Pseudolabrys taiwanensis: one gene and its partner. The protein of the gene in region 1 interacts with the protein of each later gene in a pairwise test. Links are inferred from orthologs where the notes say so. Each region holds a gene or a part of one and is shown on either strand. Other genes may lie near its edges.

The links.
Region 2: the proteins of DW352_RS10095 (region 1) and DW352_RS07610 interact in binary tests that used the Escherichia coli proteins (3 or more experiments, as listed by UniProt). The link is inferred for Pseudolabrys taiwanensis from one-to-one orthologs.

Annotation. Positions count from the first base shown.
Region 1 is NZ_CP031417.1:2,107,892-2,111,018, reverse strand. The notes cover bases 280-3,090. They hold DW352_RS10095 (SufE family protein), read right to left. Parts: upstream 1,996-3,090; coding sequence 1,564-1,995; downstream 280-1,563. Other genes in these bases: DW352_RS10085 (PAS domain-containing sensor histidine kinase), read left to right, coding at 2,892-3,090; DW352_RS10090 (DUF5330 domain-containing protein), read right to left, coding at 2,071-2,484; DW352_RS10100 (DUF6456 domain-containing protein), read left to right, coding at 953-1,567; DW352_RS10105 (helix-turn-helix domain-containing protein), read left to right, coding at 696-956; DW352_RS10110 (Ros/MucR family transcriptional regulator), read left to right, coding at 280-429. Outside these bases: more of DW352_RS10110, read left to right, coding at 13-279; more of DW352_RS10085, read left to right, coding at 3,091-3,127. UniProt on the Escherichia coli protein: Participates in cysteine desulfuration mediated by SufS. Cysteine desulfuration mobilizes sulfur from L-cysteine to yield L-alanine and constitutes an essential step in sulfur metabolism for biosynthesis of a variety of sulfur-containing biomolecules.
Region 2 is NZ_CP031417.1:1,583,869-1,587,177, reverse strand. The notes cover bases 121-3,113. They hold DW352_RS07610 (cysteine desulfurase), read left to right. Parts: upstream 121-992; coding sequence 993-2,234; downstream 2,235-3,113. Other genes in these bases: DW352_RS07600 (VOC family protein), read left to right, coding at 2,653-3,069; DW352_RS07605 (SUF system Fe-S cluster assembly protein), read left to right, coding at 2,231-2,647; sufD (Fe-S cluster assembly protein SufD), read left to right, coding at 121-854. In the rest of the region: more of sufD, read left to right, coding at 1-120; Fe-S cluster assembly scaffold SufA, read left to right, coding at 3,164-3,309. UniProt on the Escherichia coli protein: Cysteine desulfurases mobilize the sulfur from L-cysteine to yield L-alanine, an essential step in sulfur metabolism for biosynthesis of a variety of sulfur-containing biomolecules.

The DNA of each region.
Region 1 (3,127 bases):
TAGGACATATCGATGAGCGACGGCACGGGCGGCAACTTCATCGAGCTGACGGCGGAAATTGTCTCGGCTTACGTCAGCAACAACACGGTGTCGGCGTCTGAAATTCCGAATTTGATCAATCAGGTACACGCCGCGCTCAGCCGCGTCTCCGGCAAGGCCGCCGAGGTGCCGCTCGAGCCTCTGAAGCCCGCGATTTCCCTGAAAAAGTCGATCACGCCGGAATACATCGTCTGTCTCGAGGACGGTAAGAAATTCAAGTCGCTCAAGCGTCACTTGCGCACGCAATACAACATGACGCCCGAGCAATACCGCGAGAAATGGGGTCTCAGCCCCGACTATCCGATGGTGGCGCCCAATTACGCCGCCGCGCGGTCGGAATTGGCCAAGCAGATGGGCCTCGGCCAGCAGCGCCGGCGCCGCGGCCGCTGACGATCCGGCGGCGTTCGGCCCGGCGAAGGCGGGGCGGCGGCAGGATTTTTCCGGAATTTCCGTTCGATATCAGCCGCCTGGCTTCCCGGAAAAGAATTTATCCCCAACGCGGAATCGCGCGCGATAGTCTGTAGGCAAATGGTCCTACAGAGGAGATCGCGATGACCTGCCTGGCGGTGCCGACAACGTCCTTTTTCACACGAAGCGCGGGACCACCGCCTGAATTGGCGTGCTGGCGGCGGGTGGAATTGGCGGTCGCCCTCACGATGGCGGTGCCGCTCGGCCAGATGCGTGCGGCGACCCGGTCCCCGGTGGATGCGGCCTACGCGCGGCAGATCGCGATGTATATCGGCCATGCGGTTCTGGGCCTGGGCTTCAGCGCCATCGGCCGGCTGTGCGGCCGCGATCATAAGACGGTCGCTTATGCCTGTCGCATGGTCGAGCAGCGGCGCGACGATCCGGCGGTCGATTGCATGTTGAACCTGCTGACCGATTTTTGCCGCGAGATGGCGGAGAGCTGGGCATGAGCCGCACGAAGAATGTTGCTGCGGCAAAGCTGCCGCGCTCTCCGGCGCCGGACATCGCGCGTGAGCGCGCGCAGCATCTGGCGCTGTCGCGCCGGCAGATCGCGACCGAGACCGGCCGCAGAGATGTCGTCATGGACGAAGGCGAAAGCCCGCTGGTGTGGCTGGCGCGGCGGCAAGGACGTGACGGCCGCGCCTTGATCGAGCCGCATCAATTGCAGGCCGGCGAGCGGCTGCGGCGCGACTTCACGATGGCGAACCTGATGCCGCGCACGACGTCGAATTGGAGCAGCCCCATGGCATCGTCCGGCTTCAACCCGGATGCCGCCGCAAGCGATGCGATGATCGCCGCGCGGCAGCGCGTGCATCGGGCGCTCGACGCGGTCGGGCCGGAGTTCTCCGGTTTGTTGATCGACGTGTGTTGCTTCTTAAAGAGGCTCGATGACGTCGAACGTGAGCGACAGTGGCCCGCGCGTTCCGCCAAAGTCGTGTTGCAACTCGCGCTTACGCAATTGGCGCGGCACTACGGCTATGGCGAACGCGTCAAAGGCGCAGCACGTCCGGCGCTTCGCACATGGCTGGCGGACGACGCCGCCTTCACCGGCCGCGATTAGGCGACCGTCGCGAGCGCCGCGCCGGCATCGGCGCGGATGCGCTCGACCATGGAACGCAGGCCGTTCGAGCGCTGGGGCGTGAGATTTTCTTTGAGCCCGAGCTGCTCGAACACCGCCGCGGCGTCGGTGTCGACGATCTTGCGGGCGCTCTTGCCCGAATAGAGCGCGAACAGAATGGCGATCAGCCCGCGCACGATGTGCGCGTCGCTGTCGCCCTCGAAGGTCAGCACCGGACCCTCGCCGCCGTCAGGCTTCACGTGTGTGACCAGCCACACCTGGCTGGCGCAGCCGCGCACTTTATTGGTCTCGTTATGATCCGCATCCGGCAGCGGCGGCAGCATGCGGCCAAGCTCGATGACGTACCGGTAGCGGTCGTCCCACTCGTCGAGCAGGGCAAAGTTCTCGATGATCTCGTCGATACCGGTCATGGGGCCTATATCTGTGCGCGCGGCCGTGCACCGGCCGCACGCGCTATATAGGCGCCCGCGCTCCGCGGCGCAAAATCAGGCCGACGGCCGCCCGGCGCGGGCTTCACGGCGCGGCGGCAGCGGCACCGGCGCGTGCCAGGCCGGCGCCATGTCGGCTTCCGTCAGCGTGCCCTGGCCCGGTTGCGGTTTCATCGCGGCCTTCTCGGCCGGTTGCGGTTGCTGGCTCAGCTTGCTGCTGATGAATTCGAACAATGTGCGCGCGCCGGCTTCAGCCTTGTGGCCGATCGCCACCGCAACCTTGCCGCCGACAACGCAGGCGTCCGGTTGCCGGTCGCAGAAGCCACGTGCGTCAGACACCGCGGCGCTCGCGAGCGTGACTGCCTGCACCGGATCGATCTGCGTTTCCGGCGCATCCGATTTCGATCCGAGGCTCGGCAGGAGCACGCAAACGATGCCCAGCCAGAACGCCACCCGCAGGAGGAAGAACATGACCCAATCCCTGATATCCCCGACGGCTTTCTGCCGCCTTTGAGCTAAAACCTACCAGACAGGCCTGAAAGTGTCGTTGGCTTGGCAACGACGTTTCGACGCGAATTTTCCTCAAAGTTGAAATGATCGACTTTGCCTAAAGTTTTACGCAATTCGGCGCGGCGTGCCCGATGAGCGCCGTTTTGGTTACCGTATCGGTAACGGCGCGGGCGGCGAAATCCCTTACAAATGATTGCGCGCAATAGAAATTTCACCATGCCCGGCAAATCGCGGGCATTTCGCGTCGGTGCCTGGGGTTCACGGGCCCGCGACGCCGTCACCTTAGTGTTCGCTTAAGCCGGCCGGGCCTAGCATCCCGGCTCGAAAAAGGGGCGCGTCTGTTCTCAACAAGACGTGGGACAGGGACCGTGAGTTTCCTCACGCCAGTGTGGAACTATGTCGATACGTTGGTGCACCCGGTGGCGCAGCAGGATGCGCTGACCACGGCGCGCCATCGTGCCTTCATTGCGCCGCGTCTCATCGGCAGCTTCGCCGCGCTCGCCAGCTTTCCCATTTATCTTGCGTTCCGCGGCGCGCCGAGCTTGCTCGAGGTCGCGGTGTTCGGCTGGCTGATCGCGCCGATCCTCACGGCTTATTACCTGTC
Region 2 (3,309 bases), 520 kb from region 1 along the record:
CCGCCTTCATGGGCGATGGCGCGGTGATCCGCATTGCCGCCGGCGCCGAGATCAAGCGGCCGATCCATCTCGTTTTCGCCGCCGGCTCCGATACGCCGAGCGCCGCTTTCGTGCGATCGCTGATCGTGGTGGAGAAGGGCGCAAAGGTTGTGATCATCGAGGATCACGACAGCGCCAATACGCAAGTCAACGCCGCGCTCGAACTGATCGTCGGTGACGAGGCGCAGGTCGACTATCTCAAGCTCACGCAGGCGCGCGCGGTGCATGTGGCGAGCCTGCTCGCCAAGGTCGGCGCACGCGCGCTGTTCCGCGGCTTTGCGTTCACCGCCGACTCGAGCGTCGTGCGCAATCAGAGCTTCGTGCATTTTGCCGGCGAGAACAGCCATGCCGCCATCCGCGGCGTCAGCCTGTTGGCCGGCAAGGAGCATGTCGATACGACGCTGATGATCCGTCACGCCGCGCGCGGCTGCGAGAGTCGCGAATTGTTCAAGACGGTGCTCGACGATGAGAGCCATGGCGTGTTCCAGGGCAAGATCGTGGTCGAGCCGCACGCGCAGAAGACCGATGCGCGGATGATGACGCGGGCGCTTCTCTTGTCCGACACGGCGGAAGCCGACAACAAGCCGGAGCTGGAGATCTTCGCCGACGACGTGGCCTGCGGCCACGGCGCCACGGCCGGTGCGCTCGATCTGGGTCTCAAGTTCTATCTGATGTCGCGCGGCATCTCCGAGAAGGAGGCCGAGGCGCTGCTGATCCAGGCTTTCATCGGCGAGGCGGTGGAGGAGGTGGCGCAGGAAGGCTTGCGTGACGCGCTCATGGCCGCGGCGGTGAAGTGGCTGGAGGCGCGGCGATGAGGCGGTCCCCTTGCTCCATTCGTCCCCGCGAAAGCGGGGACCCAGCGCGGCGGATCGAAACGCTCTGCGTGTGGCCCGTGGGTTCCCGCTTGCGCGGGAACGAACGGGTGAGTGGCCGCTCCGAAGGAAAGTCGTGACATGCACCCGGCAGTGAGTAACGGCTCCTACGACGTCGCCAAGATACGCGCCGATTTCCCGGCGCTGGCGATGTCCGTCTATGGCAAGCCGCTTGTCTATCTCGACAATGCCGCCTCGGCGCAGAAGCCGCAGAGCGTGCTCGACCGGCTGACCAAGGCCTATACCTACGAATACGCCAACGTGCATCGCGGCCTGCACTTCCTCGCCAACGAAGCGACCGAGGCCTATGAGGGCGCGCGCGAGAAGGTGCGCGCCTTCGTCAATGCGTCGCGCACCGAGGAGATCATCTTCACGCGCAACGCCACCGAGGCGATCAACCTCGTCGCCTATACGTTCGGCAAGGAGCGTATCAAGGAAGGCGACGAGATCGTGCTCTCGATCATGGAGCACCATTCCAATATCGTCCCCTGGCATTTCCTGCGCGAGCGTTACGGCGCGGTGATCAAGTGGGCGCCCGTCGACGACGAAGGCAATTTCCTCTTCGAGGAATTCGAAAAGCTGCTTGGCCCGCGCACCAAGATGGTGGCGATCACGCAGATGTCGAATGCGCTCGGCACGGCCGTCCCGGTCAAGGACGTGGTGAAGGCGGCGCATGCGCGCGGTATTCCGGTGCTGGTCGACGGCGCGCAGGGGTCGGTGCATCTCGACGTCGACGTGCAGGACCTCGACTGCGACTTCTACGTCATGACCGGCCATAAGCTGTACGGCCCGACCGGCATCGGCGTGCTCTACGGCAAGTACGCGCATTTGGCCGCCATGCCGCCGTTCAACGGCGGCGGCGAGATGATCAAAGAGGTGGGGCAGGACGTCGTCACCTACGGTGATCCGCCGTACAAGTTCGAGGCCGGCACCCCGGCGATCGTGCAGGCGATCGGGCTCGGCGCGGCGCTCGACTACATCCAGTCGATCGGCAAGGCGCGCATTCGCGCGCATGAGCACGCGCTGGTCGCCTATGCGCACGAGAAGCTCGGCGCCATCAACTCGTTGCGCATCTTCGGCCAGGCCAAGGGCAAAGGGCCGATCGTCTCGTTCGAGCTGAAGGGCGCGCATCCGCACGATGTCGCGACCATCATCGACCGTTCCGGCGTCGCCGTGCGCGCCGGCACGCATTGCACGATGCCGTTGCTCGCCCGCTTCGGCGTGACCGCGACCTGCCGGGCTTCGTTCGCTCTCTACAACACCAAGGAGGAGATCGACGTGCTCGCCGCGTCGCTCCTCAAGGCGCAGGAATTCTTCGCATGACCGAAGAGACCACCGTCACCCGGCAGACCGCCGACACGCCGGCCGCCGTCGAGAAGCCGCCCCAGAACGCCGCGGTTTCCGCGTCGTCGGCGCTGCCGCAGGCCGAGCTCGATCAGCTCACCGACAACATCGTCGGCGCGCTCAAGACCGTGTTCGACCCGGAGATCCCCGCCGACATCTACGAGCTCGGCCTGATCTACCGCGTCGATATCGCCGACGACCGCACGGTCAAGATCGATATGTCGCTGACCTCGCCCAACTGCCCGTCGGCGCAGGAACTGCCGATCATGGTCGAGAACGCCGTGTCGAGCGTGCCCGGCGTGAAGGAAACCAAAGTCGACGTGGTGTGGGATCCGCCGTGGGACCCGAGCCGGATGTCGGACGAAGCCCGACTCGTGCTCAATATGTGGTGACGTGGATGCCGAAGCTGGATCGCGTGCTGGAAACCTGCCTCTACGTCGACGACCTGGAGCGGGCTGCCCGGTTTTATGAAGAGGTGTTGGATTTGCCGCGCCTTGATGGCGATGAGACCCGGTTCCGTGCCTATGACGTTGGCGGACAGAGTGTGCTGTTGTTGTTCCTCCGCGGCGGCACGCTGAAGCCGGTGACGCTGTCGGGCGGCACGGTGCCGCCGCACGACGGCAGCGGGCCGCTGCATTTCGCCTTCGGTGTGGCGGCTGATGCGCTGCCGGCCTGGGAGCAGCGCCTGAGCGACCATGGCATCGCCGTGGAGAGCACAGTTGATTGGCCGCGCGGCGGCCGCAGCATCTATGTGCGTGATCCGGATGGGCACGCCGTCGAGTTCGCCACGCGCGGGCTATGGTCGACGTACTGAGAGGCACCGAGCTTTAACGAAGACGCTTGAGTGACTACTTGAACTTTGAGCGACGATCTGCCGGGCCTTTAACCCGGTCGGAGAGGAGAGCGGAATGGCTACTGCAAGACCTCGACCCCAGGTGATGCGGCTGACGGAAGCGGCCGCCGCGCGTATCAAGGACGTGATGAGCCGCGCCGACAGGCCGGTCGCGGGCGTGCGCGTCGGCGTCAAGAATGGCGGCTGCGCCGGCATGGAATA